Regions from separate parts of the Paenibacillus sp. FSL R10-2788 genome, predicted to be linked through region 2. Evidence: predicted binding sites of a transcription regulator. Region 2 holds the regulator's gene; the other holds the start of a gene.
The links. Region 2 encodes LexA, which represses DNA repair genes until DNA is damaged. Its sites were predicted from a motif close to CGAACATATGTTCG; they were not measured.

Region 1: a site for LexA is predicted at 3,151-3,164, ahead of NSQ50_RS23335 (ImmA/IrrE family metallo-endopeptidase). Genes of this name have one in related genera too.

What each region holds. Positions count from the first base shown of each region.
Region 1 is NZ_JBBOQA010000001.1:5,227,228-5,235,451, reverse strand. Features, by position in the region: gene NSQ50_RS23360 (hypothetical protein) at 1-711, opposite strand, end outside; gene NSQ50_RS23355 (RNA polymerase sigma factor) at 708-1,202, opposite strand; gene NSQ50_RS23350 (hypothetical protein) at 1,647-1,982, opposite strand; gene NSQ50_RS23345 (hypothetical protein) at 2,092-2,238, shown strand; gene NSQ50_RS23340 (hypothetical protein) at 2,322-2,483, opposite strand; gene NSQ50_RS23335 (ImmA/IrrE family metallo-endopeptidase) at 2,550-3,101, opposite strand; gene NSQ50_RS23330 (YjfB family protein) at 3,265-3,441, opposite strand; gene NSQ50_RS23325 (hypothetical protein) at 3,591-3,740, shown strand; gene NSQ50_RS23320 (NucA/NucB deoxyribonuclease domain-containing protein) at 3,822-4,253, opposite strand; gene NSQ50_RS23315 (cytidine deaminase) at 4,360-4,776, shown strand; gene NSQ50_RS23310 (glycosyl hydrolase) at 4,950-6,425, shown strand; gene NSQ50_RS23305 (PH domain-containing protein) at 6,499-6,987, opposite strand; gene NSQ50_RS23300 (hypothetical protein) at 7,105-7,665, shown strand; gene NSQ50_RS23295 (YolD-like family protein) at 7,880-8,215, shown strand; gene NSQ50_RS23290 (hypothetical protein) at 8,212-8,224, opposite strand, start outside.
Region 2 is NZ_JBBOQA010000001.1:3,834,339-3,842,562, reverse strand. Features, by position in the region: gene NSQ50_RS17050 (DUF5316 domain-containing protein) at 145-348, shown strand; gene NSQ50_RS17045 (cupin domain-containing protein) at 384-875, shown strand; gene NSQ50_RS17040 (MBL fold metallo-hydrolase) at 876-1,658, shown strand; gene NSQ50_RS17035 (hypothetical protein) at 1,708-2,286, opposite strand; gene NSQ50_RS17030 (hypothetical protein) at 2,506-2,886, opposite strand; gene NSQ50_RS17025 (L,D-transpeptidase) at 3,039-3,377, opposite strand; gene lexA (transcriptional repressor LexA) at 3,555-4,181, opposite strand; gene NSQ50_RS17015 (LysM peptidoglycan-binding domain-containing protein) at 4,433-4,846, shown strand; gene NSQ50_RS17010 (DUF896 domain-containing protein) at 4,956-5,165, shown strand; gene NSQ50_RS17005 (hypothetical protein) at 5,215-5,736, shown strand; gene NSQ50_RS17000 (HAD family hydrolase) at 5,771-6,556, shown strand; gene NSQ50_RS16995 (FixH family protein) at 6,820-7,245, shown strand; gene metH (methionine synthase) at 7,425-8,224, shown strand, end outside.

The DNA of each region.
Region 1 (8,224 bases), 1.4 Mb from region 2:
GTTCCAGCTGTTGAAGCTTTCCGACTGAGCTGAAGTAACTCGGCCTTCAAGATTCAGCTTGCCGAATAGGTCGGCGCCGCTGTTTATGGTGATGCCGTTCGTGTGCTCATACAGTTCAGCGAATACCTCGCCGTTGATTTCCGAATAGGACATAATCAGGAAGCTGGAATCATAGCCCTTCACGGAATAGAGATCCGTTTCGCCGATGTTCGAGGCTAACTCAATATATTCGTCGTTACCGCTCCATTCGTTGATGCCGCCTGTAGTGCGTCCTAACTTGTCACCGCGCAGAGCGGCAGCATCGGCAGCGTCGATGCGAGTCGCTGACTGTGTGTAAATATTATTTTTATACACGACCAAGGCGATCATATCTGCCTTCACGCCAGATTCCTTATCTGGCAGTTTCAGCTTGGGAATGACAATGCTGCCCGATGTAGCTGTGCCCGAATTGCCAGCATTGCTTACACCCGGAGTTACCTGGGCAACCTGCCCCGGGGAGCTCTGACTGTTCAACTGCTGCCATATACTAGGCCCAGCCAGACCGATTCCTGCGGCGAGCACGACACTTGCCGCGATATAAACCGTCTTGCGCGGACGTTTCCGCTCCTGCCGCTGCTCCATTTTGTCGAACAATTCTTTTTTCATTTCTTCACCTGGTTTCATCGAATCCACCGCTTTCTTATATGTTGTTCGAAACTGATCTTCCTTCACTGTGGTTCCACTCCTTCCAGCTCCAGTTTTAACAGTTGCCGTCCCCGCTGAAGTCTCATCTTCACGGCAGACTGGCTAATCTGCAGAATCTTGCTGATCTCCTGGATGGGATAGTCCTCGTAATAATAAAGATGGATTACGGTTTTATACTTCATGGGCATCGCCATAACTAACTGCAGCAGAGCCCAATCCTCGGGGCTGTCTGCCGCAATTGGCTCAGCGCTCTCCAGCTTAACCTCGCGCTTGCGCCAGCCTCTGCCCAGTAGTGTTTTACAATGGTTGGTGATTACCCGGATCAGCCATGCCTTCTGATGTTCGGCATCTTTGAACTTTGGCGCTTTTTCTATTAGCTTGATGAAGGTATCCTGAGTGGCTTCTTCGGCATCTTGCCGGCTGCCTAGATGGACCAAAGCGATCCGGAACAGCATATCTGCGTAAATTTCGTAACTCTTCATCACATGATTTCCCGGCCGGGTCATGGATCGCTGCATGATACTGTGCCCCCCTTTACCTATAACACCATTTAGGACGGCATTAGGTCACATTTTGTTCCTGAGAAAATTTCTTTGTGTTTGAGAGTAGAGAATGCCTATTCATAAATTATCGCCAGAGGGTTATGGACTCAGAAGTCGTTATTTGCATATAAATAGACTTTTGAGCAAGTTCGCGGACCCCAGTGACGCTATTCCTTAAAAAGTGGGCCTTGTAAGGTGTTTCTCATGCCAATAAAGGCGATGGGGTCCGTTACACTTCGAAATGGAGGGTTATGCAACGCATAAGATCAACTGTGTCCGATAGCTGCTAAGCACCACGCCAATATTGTCTACGCAAACGATGGTTACTTATTTAGAACAGGGGAGATCAAAAAAACGCATTTGCCCAAGCACCAATTGCTGACTGCTGGACAAACGCGTCTTTTTAATAGAGTGACTCCTTCACGGGAGATCCTCTTCGATATGTTTATATGTATAGCTAGGATCATTACCTTTAACAGGAGCCCTGCTGTATTGATAGATCCTTCCATTTTCTTTTCGATAAAAGTATCTTGCGTAGGGTTCGTCTGCGAAAATCACCGTGGTACTTACGAGGGGAGCTTTGGCAATCTGGGTGTATACTTTATAAAAATCTTCCTTCTTATAATTTCTCGTCTCTATTAGATAATGAATGACTTCTCTGTTCATATGATTTCGGAAGGAGTGGAGGGCTAAGGATGTTATTCCACAGATTAAAAGGATTAGAACGATGAAGATTAGTTTTGTATTTTTCTTCATTAATTCCCTCCATATAGATAATTTGTATATAGTATAAGATAATATACAGAGACTATTATGTCATTCATAGATATCTTGTAAATGTACAAATAAGAAAGGAGGTAAGAATATGACGCAGGAAGAAGAGAAAATACTGGAGCTGGAGCAGCGAATTAAGGTGCTGGAAAACCAAGCAAGGCCGAGGCTGCCGGGGATGAAAATTTTATGGTTTTTAATTTGGGGTTGTGTAATACAAAAAGGCAGCAAATACCGATAGTAATCCAGGCGTAGGCGAATGAAGAATTGCCGGGACATACTATATTTGCTGCCTTTTAACTTATGAAGAATAATGATTCTCTTTTAGTCTTCTTTGGGTTCTTGCAATAAAATGGAGAAGGTCCCCGTTTCGTGATCCACCTCAATCGTCTCAATGCCCACAAAATCCGGGATTTCGGGGTGTACTGCATCTACATTATAATCCGGATGAGTCAGTAATAATTCAATTACTTTAATGGCTTCCATGTCGTTCCCCCTCACGAGAAATTCCACCATAAATGAATATGCAGAGAACTATTGCAACTAAGCTTATTATCTCCGTGATCCGTTGCGAATATGTGTCAGTCGTTCTTCGTTTCTTCCCATCACGGCCAATAATTGCCCTTGGAACACACGTCTTTGGATCTGATCAATCCGCTGTAAGGCCAGCTCGGCAGGTACTTGGAATTCTGCTGCAAGATAGGAGATGGCATCTTCCCGTTGCTCAGGCAATGTCATGCGGGAGATCATGGAGTAAGGCGTCGCCGCATACAAGATAAAACGCTCTGATTCGTCCTCCTGTGCCCGCGTGAAATGCTCTGGCATCAAGGTCTGATTATCGCTGCCATGGCGAAGTAGATGACACAGTTCATGAAGAAACTCTAGCCGTTGAAGATTGGCTGGAAGGCGGTTGTCGATAAACAGGCTGTACATTCCTGCAGACGCTTCAATGCTCTTGCTTCTCACATCCAAATAATGAACCCAGATATTAAGCCGCTCTGCAATATACGATATTGAAATTTGCGAAGGCTGATGAAGATTTAATCGCTTGTATAGATCCTCCGTCCATTTCTCAAGCACAGTCATTTGATAATATGATTTCATGTTCTCCAACTTATTCACCTCGTTTAAAATCACTAATAAATCACTAATGGGATCGTATGTTCGCATAAATGCGCAAAAGAAAAGCCCGAAGGGCTATGTAGAGTAAAAAAAGTCTAAGGATACATAGGAACGTTAGTTCTCATGTACCCTTAGCATAAAGCAATTACACACTAATATCAAGTGTTTTTCCCAAATTCGGAGCAACGCTTTTGCCCAGCATTTCCACCATAGTTTGGCTCTGGGTTTCAGCCTGATTCTTGGCAATATTCATGACCTGTATCCCAACATTTTGAGCTAAGGATGCTTGGCTCATTGCCATTGATAATGCAGCTATATCCATATTGCACCTCCTTTGTGTATATCCTGTTTATCGACTGTCCGCCTTCAATTCATTAGGTGATTGGCATTTGTTTGCCAATTCGCCCAAACGGCTTATCTCCTTTTTACATATCTTGTGCTGTAGTCATTAATCATTAGGAGGAATTGAAAATGGGTATGGAACATGGTTGTGGTTGTAACGTAGGTCCGGTAGTAAGTCCAGCATCAGTAGGTCCGGTGTGTAGTCCTTGGACTTCTACAGGAGCAATCCTGGTACTTTTCATCTTGCTGGTTATCATCACTAAAGCTTGCTTATTCTAAGTTAGCTGATGTGAAGTGTAGCCCCGTCTGGCGAATGCCAGGTGGGGCTATTCTGTTGCCTGGGGATGGTCAGACAGATCGTTATTTAAACATAAATTCCACCCGGGTTCCGTCTGCATAATCCTCCAGCTGATTGCCAACCCAGCTTCCTGCCCCGCGGTTATCGCTTGGCGTTATGTATTCAATGTCGGCACCAACGCCGCCTTCCTCACACATAGCCATTGGCCATTCATCCCGGTCATATCCCTTTTTAGTAGGGATCCCTTTTAAGGACTCTTTGCGGTTCTCTTCAGCCTGCTCTCGGTTAATCGTACATGTGGCGGATTCACCTTTCGCAATGGCATCCTGAATATGCTTGGCGGTCTCAGGATAGCGGTCTGATGGGAAGGTTAGCTGAACAACACTCGAATTGGATGGAGACGAGGGGTCTGTAGGCTCTCCGTTTTGTTCAAACCAGTAACTAGCCAAAGCAAGTAATGCAACAATGATGAGACTGGAGATCCATTTTTTCACTTTCAATTCTGCTCCTCCTTTTTTGGCACTTAAAATAGTATATCTTATATCATAATTCAGTGCGATTTAATATAATTAGGTAAAATAAAGGAGGACGTAACTGGATATGGAGTACATAATTACCATTGAGGATCAGACGCTTATTACGGCTGCCGAAGATATAATTACCAGACGTTATGAATGGGGGCGTCATCATGTGGGTGCAGCGCTTCGTACTAAAACAGGAGAGATTTTTACAGCGGTACATGTGGAAGCCAGCATGGGGAGGATTACAGTCTGTGCAGAAGCGATGGTGATTGGCAAAGCGATATCCGAAGGTTATAAGGAATTTGATACGATTGTTGCGGTAAGGCATTCTGATCCAGACAGCGAGGAAAAAGAGATTAAAGTAGTCTCTCCCTGCGGCATGTGCCGAGAGTTAATTGCGGATTACGGAATAGACTGCAAGATAATTGTATCGGAGGATGACCGATTAGCTAAATATGAAATCACTGAGCTATTGCCTTTAAGGTACACGAGATAAGAAAAAAGTAATGAGGAGCCGCTGAGCTCCTTTTTTTGTTGAGCCGTGAAATTATTCAGCAGTTCCTTATATCGTCCCAACTTATTTTACAACTTCATGTCCATTCGCTGAGTTCATGTCACTATTGTCCCCATACTATAACTTAAAAAGATTTAAAAGGATGGTGAGAATAGATGGAGCAGCGGATTATTCGTCAGATGGTTGATTCAGCATCAAGGTTCGTGGGCGATGTGCAGTGGCAGATGGCTTTTCGCAGATTACAAATGGCTCCGGCGGATTCGGGACTGTCGTCCTCGGCTCAGCTATTGCTGAATACCCTCTATTACTTGCAGGGAAAGGGTGTGATAAGCGGCCAACATGATTATTTGGAAAGTGCAGACGAGCTTATGGAGAAGCTTAAAAATACCAGTGGGCAATATGCTGCGCTTCATGGCTACGAGCTGGGCGCAATCAATAATCAGTCCCAGGCTCTAATTGACAATCAGCGGAATTGGGTCGTCAACAGTGCGATACGCTGGTCTAGGGCCGGCGGGATCGTAACGATGTGTTATCACGCTGCATTACCGGGGACAGCGCCAACTTGGGGGAATGTAAATACGAGCCTAAGCAATGCTGATTTTGATAAATATATAACCTCAGGTACCACCCAGTATAATGCGCTGTTAGCTGATCTGGATAAGATAGCCCTGTCGCTGAAAAAGCTTAATGACGCAGGGATTCCTGTACTTTGGCGGCCGTATCATGAAATGAATGGTGGATGGTTTTGGTGGGGGCAAAAGAGCAATTACGTTGCATTGTGGAACCTTATGTTCGATCGTTTTACCAATTATCATAAGCTGCATAATTTATTGTGGGTTTGGAGTCCAAATGCAAAAAATCAGTGGTGTGATGAGCCGGCAGAATACTATCCGGGCAGTGATAAGGTAGATGTGCTGGCGCTCGACATTTATGACGCGGATTTCAAGATTAGCCATTATGATAATTTATGGGATCTGGGTCGTGGCAAGCTGATTGCGATTGGTGAGAATGGAGAGCTTCCGTCTGCTGAACTGTTGTCCAAAACGCAGCCCAAATGGTCTTATCAGCTGACCTGGGGGAAACTCCTCTATGAGAAGAATACCGATGCTGTGATAAAAGCTTTTATGAACGACAAAATGGTATTCACACGAGAGGAGTATGCTGCTGAGGCCGCCGCTTTCGCTGCTATCGGGGATAGTGTGCTGGAGAGTGGACTCTGTGGGCAATACTACAATAACATGACGCTTAGCGGCACACCTGCACTTTTGCGTAGGGATGCCAATATTAACTTTTCATGGAGACAAGGTTCGCCTGATCCTGCCATTCGTGTAGATGCGTTTTCTGTGCGGTGGAGTGGGAAGCTGACGGCTGCTTTTAGCGAGATTTATACCATTTATTCCTACTCTGATGATGGGATACGGGTATGGATTGATGGCGGGCTAGTCATTGATAGTTGGGTGAATCAGAGCGGCCAGGAACGAAAAGGAAGCATAAGTCTGATAGCAGGTAAGCCGTATGAAATAAAGGTGGAGTATTATGAGAATGCGGGCGACGCCCGGGTTGTTTTGCAGTGGGAGAGTCCTAGCCAGATCAAGGGGGTTATCCCAGCGGGGGCATTTTATCTTCCTTAAAAAAGAGTACTTCAAGTGTACAAGCGCAAGCAAAAAGCCCCGGTTTTCCGGGGCCTTTTTACGTATGAGCGTCTTAAATTTGTTCGCGGTAGCTAATGTTGTTGGCGATCTTTTCGTCACGAACGGCTTTGCGCAGAACATCTTTGACGGTTTGGGCATCATGGATTTTTCGAAAAAGAAGCTGAGGCGCTGAGGCATCATCAGAAAATACAGTTAATGACCCGATGCCAAGCATCCGGTCCATTATTGACTGTTTCACGGATAAATCGCGTACGCGCAGCAATTCGATTTCTTCAACATTTTTACCGATAAGTCCGGTCTTTAACATAATGCGCTGACTTGTAATGGTATATGAAGTTGTGTTAAGAGCTATAATTCCTTTAAGTCGATCTGAGATGCCGGCAGGTTTGCCTTTCCAGAGCACAACTTCTTGATTGACATGATTATCTTCTGCTGGTCGATGGGCGGTCACTGGAGCGGTACCGTTAAGGCTGGTTCCACATTCTCCACAAAATTTAGCGCCCTGCTTGTATTCCGCTCCGCAGGTGGTGCAATAAGGCATAAATACCCTCCTTTTCTGATCACAATTAAAATAATTATAACATAACAGTCATTTTACATATATTTCATTTGCGCTTTACACAAACCGACATTATCCTGTTAAGTGGAGGGATAAATAATGAAAAAAGCTTTACTAATAGGAATGCTGATGATGACTGTCATCCTTAGCGCCTGCAGCAATAATTCAACTTCATCGGCACCTGCCACGGAGGAAGAAGTGCAGGAGACCGTGCAAAACTTCTACAATGAAATGTCTAAACTTGAAGAGTCAGGAAAAACTTCTTTAGCGGAGTTCAACGAAGCCATTGCTGGTTATTCAGCAGGAGAACTCACGGACAAGCAGTTGGAGAAGAAAATTAAGCAATTCCAGAGTACCGCAACTGATTTATCGAATCAAGCCGAGAAAGTAAAAATTTCCTCCAGCTTGCCTGAAGACATTCGGAAGTTGCTCGAAGAGTCTAAAGTTGCCTTTGAAAGTGCTTATTCTTTAAAAGAAGAGGCCTCTCAAGGTGCTGATTCCGCAAACGTTACGGCTGAGCAATTTAATGAATTGAATCAGAACGCTGATGTAGCGATGTTATTCGGTATTTCCAAGCTTAACGAGGCAAGAGAAGCAACAGGACTTATAGACTCCGAAGGTCAGGCTACCTCAGAGTCTGGGGACGTTGTTCAAGAATAAATCAAATCAGGCGCTGCGCAGTTTATCTGTCAGCGTCTTTTTGCTGCGAATTTTAGCTTGAATAGATATACATTAATATACATCTTTTGAATAAAGAGTGACCCTTAAAAAGGTATCTTTTTCCTAATTATTGATTAATATGCGAAGATGCGGATATAATACAAACATACGTTCGTGTTGAGAGGAATAGATATATAATTAAGGAGGGGTTACCATGGGCAAAAAGCTGGAGAAAAACGGGCTGTGGGAAAGCAGCCGCATGATGCTGCCGGAGCATAAGATACGAATTATAAGAGATGAACGGGAAACGCTGCGCCGCATCAAGCCTATTCTGGATGAGCAGAAGCTGGAGGAGATTGAATGTACACTGGCTTTGTCGTTGCGGAGTCATATACGAGTGACAGTTGTTCTTTTTGACCCTTTTGAAAATACGATGTTAAGTGGTTTTGTGACTTCCATTCACACCCACTCGCGTGAGTTTAAGCTGCAGTGGGCGGAGGAATGGAAGTGGATCGATGTGGATGATATTGTCGAGGTCTACATCGTTTAATGCTGAGAA
Region 2 (8,224 bases):
TGGAGTCCGAAACCATGCTCCAAAGGCTGAAAATAAGCAAATAGCGTCATCTGGGTCCGAAAGTCATGGCGCGTAGCAGAGGAATTTAATGTTAAAATATCTTATATATAGATAACTAATTCTTACCTGCGAAGGAGTAAGTTCATGCAAATTTTTATTTACATAGGCTTGGGATTTTTTATAATTTCAGGTATATGTGTTGGAGCCTTCACGACAGGTACACAACAAAGAGGTAACTTTTATTCGGAATCTAAACAAGACCGTAAAACTAAAAACAAAGTAGCGAATGGGTCCGCTTTAGGTGGTCTTATTTCATTAGCTATAGCTGGGATTCTTTATTTGTTGTAATTGAACGCAAAATTTAAGGAGGAGGAGTGTTGCAGATGGTGAAGATTTTTAATGAAAATACGGTCTCATTTACTCAAAAACAGTCCCCGATCCCAGAGTTTGCTTGGCATACGAGTGAAAGATTAGCTGAAATGGTGGGCTCCAAGCATTTAGTTTTTGATATCAGATCTTTAGATCCTGATAAATATTCTTATCCTTATCATTTTCATAGAAATGCTGAAGAGATATTTGTGATTTTAGCGGGAAAAGCGATGTTAAGAACGCCTGAGGGTATTACGGAGGTTACGGAAGGAAATGTAATATTTTTCGAAATGGGACCGGAAGGGGCGCACCAGCTTTATAATCATACGGATGCACCATGCAGGTATCTGGATCTCCGAACGAATCAGGGAATAGATGTTTGCGAATATCCAGACTCAGGCAAAATCAACATTTTGCCTTATCAAGAAATCTATCAAGCGGATGAACAGGCGGATTATTATAAGGGTGAAGAGCATGTAAGGGAAAAATGGAATGGGGGAGCGTAATTGATTAAAGATCGTTGGTTTACAGTAACGGAAATTGATCCGACCACCTATGCAATCAGTGAATATGGACATTGGGAAAAGGTGCATTCTTTTTTACTCTTGGGGCAAAAACAAGCCGCGTTAATTGATACGGGATTAGGTATTGATAATATAAAAAGAATAACGGATCAGTTAACGGATTTACCTATCGCTGTCATAACTACACATGTGCATGCAGATCATATTGGCAGTCACGGACAATTCGAGACAATCTATGTTCATAAAGAGGATGAGGATTGGCTGATTAACGGAATAAAAGGCTTGTCCCTTGCCCAGATTCGAAAGGATATGAGTCGAGACATCACCCTTCCTGTTCCTGAAACCTTTGATCCTAACACCTACATACCTTTTCAAGGGAAACCAACGGCTCTTTTACAAGAGGGGGATGTGCTCGACATAGGTGGGCGCGAAATAGAAATTTACCACACACCAGGTCATTCGCCAGGTCATATCAGCCTATTTGATCATGCCAACGGATATCTGTTTACAGGTGATTTATTATATGACGTTACGCCAATCTATGCTTTTTACCCTTCGACTAGTCCGGTTGATTTAGTGGCATCCTTAGAGAAGATTACAGAAATTCCAGGGGTTACCCAAGTATATGGCTCTCATAATACGCTGGGTTTAGATCCATCTATTTTACAAGAGGTCAAAAAGGCAGTTCGCGAGTTACGTGAGCAAAAGGTAGTGGCACATGGTACGGGTATTCACCAGTTTGATGGGTTTAGTGTGCAATTTTAGGTTCTTTCTATTTCGAAATCAAATGAGAGGTATGGCGATAACAACTTAATTATTCAGATACGATTGACCTGAAGAGTGCATGCAATTGTTGTACTTGGGAGTAAGCTTCCTTGTACTGGTTGTCGGATTGTCGAATAGGCAATAAACCCGGCAAGAAGGAAATACAATACACAGGCGTTTCTTTGCTGTTCATATATATTTTAAGCGTGAGTTCTTCTATCACATTAGCTTCTTCATCAGGTTCCTTAAGGACGTTAATATCTGCACTAGTTGCAGTTGTTTTGCTGTTTTGTTGTCTTTTGGAGACTTTTGAAAGGGTAAGTGCGTTAACCACAATCTCGGATCCCATTACATTATCGAAAGAGTATAGCTTTGCTACTGCTTTTTTGTTGTTCTTCGGATTTCTGGTGCCTATTGCTAATTTTTTATTAGGTTCGTTAAGTGCGATCAAGTGAGATTGATTGGGGGGAATGAATGTTTTGGTGAAAATGATGTTAAAGGATGCAGCCGCATTAACTAGCATAGAAATATCAGATGAAGTGGATAGCGTTTTCAATTTTATAATGGCGGCACTTAGAATTAAAACAACTCCTAAAATAGCAAATAAGTACACTAAGATAATCAGCATATAATCACCTCCCAGTTATCTCATTAGACTCAAATTGTTGCTTATTGAAAGATATGCCTGAATGATCCCCACTAGTATCTTTTAAAAGGGAAATTCGTGGAATTATAGGATCGGCTTCGGAATTAGCCCAAAAAAAGCACCCGGAGAAACCTGCCGATTCTGCAAATGGCGCAAAATTGGGGGTTGCTGCAAGGGTGCTTTTTAAGGTAAGTATGTAACCTATAGAAAATTGAAGGCAGTGATATGATCGGTATAAACAATCAGCTGTTTGTATTCGATCGGAGTCCCATAACTAGCATAAGGTCTTACAGTAACGTCATTGAGGACAACAAAGTTATAGCTGAAATTTTTATCAGGGTGTTCTGCTCCCAAATAAGATATGTATTCGTCTACTATTACATCATCCATCAAAGATTTTAAATCAAATACATCCTCTTTGTTGGAGACGGCTGGAGAGACGATTCCCTGAATGCTGCCAAAAGAGGTGAGCAAATTCACTTTTTTTCCACTAGCTTGTTCATCATTTAAAAGTAAACCGGACAGCTTACCCAGTGCATCGACTTTAAAATCGACGAGGGTTCTAATTTTTGAGTTATTCAAAACTAAACACATCCTTTTCAATTTGCAATCCTGTTAACAATATTCGACATATAATCACCAAACTCCTAGTATGCTAATGAAAAAATACTTACTTATGTAATGACCCCCATTCTGTATATGGTGATTTGGGGGCTGTGACGTCCTCAGCGAATTCAATTCCTTATCGTTACTCGTGTTCCTATAGGGACGATAGCTGCGAGTGTTAACACATCCTCGTTGTACATCCGGATACAGCCGTGGGATACCTCTTTCCCAATGGAGGAAGGATCATTCGTTCCATGAATCCCGTAGTGTGGTTTAGACAGTCCCATCCAAAAGGCACCAAAGGGACCGCCTGGATTGGGTTGTTTGTTAATAATCGTGAATTCTCCCACTGGGGATTGGGTTAACATCTTACCAATACCGACAGGGAAACCTCTAATCACAATATCATTGTCCAGAAGATATAACATTCGTTGGGTCAGATCTACAATAATTCGGTAATTTGGCATTATGCACAACACTCCTTTCTAATTAGGATATGAGCAGAACGCCTAAACGGTTATTCATAGAAAATGCCCATTTTAGCGAACGAGAACAAATGTTCGTTAGTGGTTGAGAAAGCAAAATACACAGAAAAAAGGCTGTTCCGCATTTGCGGAACAGCCTTTTATGGTAGGAGTGCATACTTAGTGGATATCTCGAAACAATCCGATGACTCTTCCGAGAATAGTTACGCGATTAAGGCGAAGAGGCTCATAAGCTGGATTCTCCGGCTGAAGCCGTATATGATCACGTTCCTTGTAAAAGGTCTTAACGGTTGCTTCATCTTCTTCAGTCATGGCTACAACGATATCTCCGTTGTCCGCTGTTTGTTGTTGGCGAACAATTACATAATCACCATTCATAATGCCAGCATCCACCATACTATCACCCATAACTGACAGCATAAATACTTTGTTGTCACCTACATAGTGAGTAGGAAGTGGGAAGTAGTCCTCGATATTCTCTGTAGCAGTGATAGGTACCCCGGCGGTAACTTTACCTACGACAGGAATCCGTGAGATGGTCTGGGCGAATTGGTGAACATTCTCTGAATCCTCTTGGCCTAGTAATTCTATTGCACGTGGCTTCGTTGGATCTCGACGAATAAGTCCCTTCTTCTCAAGCCGGTCCAAATGACCGTGAACTGTGGAGCTGGAAGCAAGGCCAACAGCTTCTCCAATTTCCCGGACGGAAGGTGGATAACCCTTGCTGCGGACTTCGCTTCGTATAAATTCCAGGATCGCCAGCTGGCGACTTGAAATCTTTGACATTGGAATCAACCCCATATAGTAATGTTTGGGAAAATTATAACATAGAACTACCGTTCGCACAAACATAAGTTCTAACTATTATAAATATTAATCTGCTAGAGTTAAAAAATGGTAGACAAATGATAATAAAATGAACCACTTGAGTCTCTCGAAAAAAAGAGAACAATTGTTCTGAAATAGTATTGAACAAAACACATGTTCGTGTTATTATGAATTCGAAAGTAAGAACAAGTGTTTGGAGGATGATAATTATGCTAAAATACAGTACATACCGCAGCATCTACGATAAGGCCCCAGTGGTTGAATCTTTAGGACATAATGACGTTGCCCGTAATTCCGCTAAGGTGAAAGAGATAACGGAACGTTTGCTAGGAGGGATGATTTCGTTGTTCCGTCAGGACTTCTTTATTAAGTTAATATTGATTATCGTGCTAGTATTTTCTGGCCTAACAGTAGTGGGAAATGTATTTGCAGGATCGACGACTATAATGAAGGAAGAGAAGCGGATTGTGGTTGAACGTGGAGATACACTATGGAGTATTGCCCTTAAGAATAAACCGGCTGATATGAAGACAGTTGTTTATATAGAAGGAATTAAACGTTCAAGTGGGATTAAGAGTAGTCAAATTAACGCTGGAGACATACTTACTTTACCTATTTATTAATTTTCTGAGAACATAATAGAATGACCAGTAGAGCTTGCAGGGAGTAGACCTTGACAAGCTCTTTTTCTCATGGCAGAGTTAGAATTAATTTATAGGGGGAGGGAAAGTATTGAATATTGATGAGTTGGTCGCGCGAATTAACGAATTGGCACGCAAACAGAAGAGCGTAGGCCTTAATCAAGAGGAAGTGGCGGAACGCGCCAAGCTTCGTGAAATTTACCTGGGGAATATCCGCAATAACTTCCGAGCACAATTAAATACTATTGAAGTAGTAGATAACGATGAGCATGAACAAGGTAACAAGGGGCTTAAACATTAGCTCGCTGTTCCTTTTCATAGATATTTCAGGATGACTAGGGGGAACGCACATGGCCCGTTCTTGGGAAAGAATGGTTCAACGCAACACACAGCAAATCAACAAGCAAAGAAAGAAACAAGGCAAGGATACGATTTATGCCTCTAAATCTCCTACCCAGAATGCCGAAGTCTTTAAAGGTCGCAACATTGCATTTCCGGTAGTGTTAGTGATACTTGGCACTATGTTTTGGGTAGTTGGTTCTATTGATCAGGCCAAAGGAAATGGCATGCTGGCTAATTGGTTGGGAGTAGTACTGTACTATTTGCTGGCAGCGCTATTGTTCTTCCGTCGTCCGTACTTGAAGGTGGAAAAAGCAAGACTGTCTACTATTAAATTCAATCGCGAACGCGGGCTTCCAGCTGCAGATATTGAGAAAATCACCCTTTCGCGTGGAGCTGTAGTCATTAAGCACAAAGGGAAACGTACGAAATGGATTTTCACAAGACTTATGAATCGCTATGATACTAATGCGATGAGTACACGATTAGAAGCATTTGCTAAAGCTCACAACATTGAAGTAGTTCACGAATAGAACTAGACCAGTTAAAGGGAGAGGGAGACCTGTAATGCCAATTTCTGCTGTACTATTTGACCTTGATGATACATTGCTGTGGGATGATCGGAGCGTCGAAGAAGCATTTCGTTCTGCTTGTGAAGCCGCCGGGGATACGATTGATCCACAAGAACTAGAAGTTGCAGTTCGTAAGGAAGCAAGTAGCTTGTATGAATCTTATGAGACGTTCCCATTTACAAAGATGATCGGAATTAATCCATATGAAGCACTCTGGGCTAACTTTACGGCAGGTGAACAGCCAGAATTCCGTCAATTGGAGCAGCTTGCACCGGTTTATCGTAAAGAGTCTTGGCGTCGCGGACTTGCAGCCTTAGGGGTGGAAGACGAAGCACTAGCTGAGACCTTGGCAACTAAATTCGCAGCAGAGCGCAGAAAACGTCCATACATCTATGAAGAAACAATGCATGTACTGGAGCAGTTACGGGGTCAAGTGAAGCTTTTGCTACTTACGAACGGTTGTCCTGCACTGCAACAAGAAAAACTAGATGGTGTGCCAGAGTTAATTCCTTTCTTTGATCATATTGTGATTTCCGGAAGCTTTGGTAAAGGCAAACCGGATAAGGAAATTTTCCTGCATGCTTTAGAGCTTCTTGATGTAACTCCTGAGCAAGCGGTTATGGTCGGCGATAAGCTTACAACGGATATCCGTGGGGGGCTGGCAGCAGGGTTGACCACGGTCTGGATTAATAGAAAAGGTAGAGCACCTAGTCTTGATATTCATCCGGATCATGAAATCAATCACCTTGAGGAGCTTCTTCCACTAGTTCAATCCTTGTAAGATATACAGAGCTATTAGCTCCAACATAAAGACTTTATAAAAGCAGCGAGTTTCTAAGATCCTAAGAAACTCGCTGCTTTTCTGTACATACATACTAACATAAGGATTTCATTAGATTTTTTAAGTAAATGATTTAAGTCACAAGTCTAATGCGGAATTGATGCAAAATACTGAAAAACCAATAATAATGTGTATAATAGATGGAGATGTATAACATGAATTGGTAGATTTTTATTATTCGATAATGATTGGGAGGGCTCCAAATGATGAGATCGAAGAAATTAGTCGCTGTATTATTAGGTGCAACACTTTTAGTACTAGGTGGATGTTCTTCAAATGGAACCAAGCATTCAGAAATACATAACATGAATATGAACATGTCTATGGAACCTATCAAAGTCGAACTACAATGGAGTCCTGAAGAAGTTGTTGTAAATCAAAAGGTAACCTTTGAAGCTGTGGTGACCCAAGATAACGAGGCAGTAGATGATGCAAAAGAGGTTCTGTTCGAAATTGTGAATAAAAATGATAAGGGACAGAAAATAGAGCTTAAGGGAAAGCTAACAGGTAAAGGAGTCTATCAAGCTGAAGGGACCCTTGAAAAGGAAGGACAATATAATGTCACTTCACATGTGACAGCCCGGACACAGCACTCTATGCCTAGCAAAGAGCTGTCTGTGAAACCATGATTCAAAGGTTCACAACGGTTGCTGAGCAATAACAGATAAAGCAGAGTGGAAAGGAAGGCTTTTCGAAATTCCTTTATTCTGCTAAACTTACTCTAATGTTTTACTGGGGGGACTATTAGTTGGCTAAATATACACTTGAGGAAAGCTTACAACAAAGGATTTTGATCCTTGATGGCGCAATGGGCACAATGATCCAACAGGTGCCTCTTACTGGAGAAGATTTTGGTGGCGATGAGCTGGATGGCTGTAATGAAATGCTGGTATTAACACGTCCAGAAGTCATTCAGACGATTCATGAGCAGTATCTCGAAGCAGGGGCTGATCTCATTGAGACTAACACATTTGGTGCAACCTCTGTTGTACTGGCTGAATATGATATTCCTCAGCGCGCACGTGAGATCAATCTAGCGGCAGCAGAGTTGGCTCGCAGAGCAGTAGACAAATATGACACACCTGACCGTCCGCGATACGTCGTGGGGGCTATGGGTCCAACAACAAAAACGCTCTCAGTAACTGGAGGCGTTACTTTCCAAGAGCTAGTTGATAGCTATGAGGAACAAGCAGTGGCATTGATCGACGGTAAAGTAGATGTTTTGCTGCTGGAGACCTCTCAAGATACACTTAACGTTAAAGCTGGAAGTATTGGTATTCGTAATGCTTTTGAAAAGACTGGCATCACATTACCGGTTATGATTTCAGGAACAATTGAACCAATGGGTACTACACTGGCGGGTCAGAATATTGAAGCATTTTATATCTCATTAGAACATCTGAAGCCTATCTCTATGGGCCTCAACTGTGCGACTGGTCCAGAGTTCATGCGGGATCATATTCGTTCGCTTTCGGAGATCTCCTCGGCAGCCGTGAGCTGTTATCCAAACGCAGGATTGCCGGATGAGAATGGACATTATCATGAATCTCCAGATTCTTTAGCTCGCAAGATTGCAGCCTTTGCTGAAAAAGGCTGGCTGAATATTGC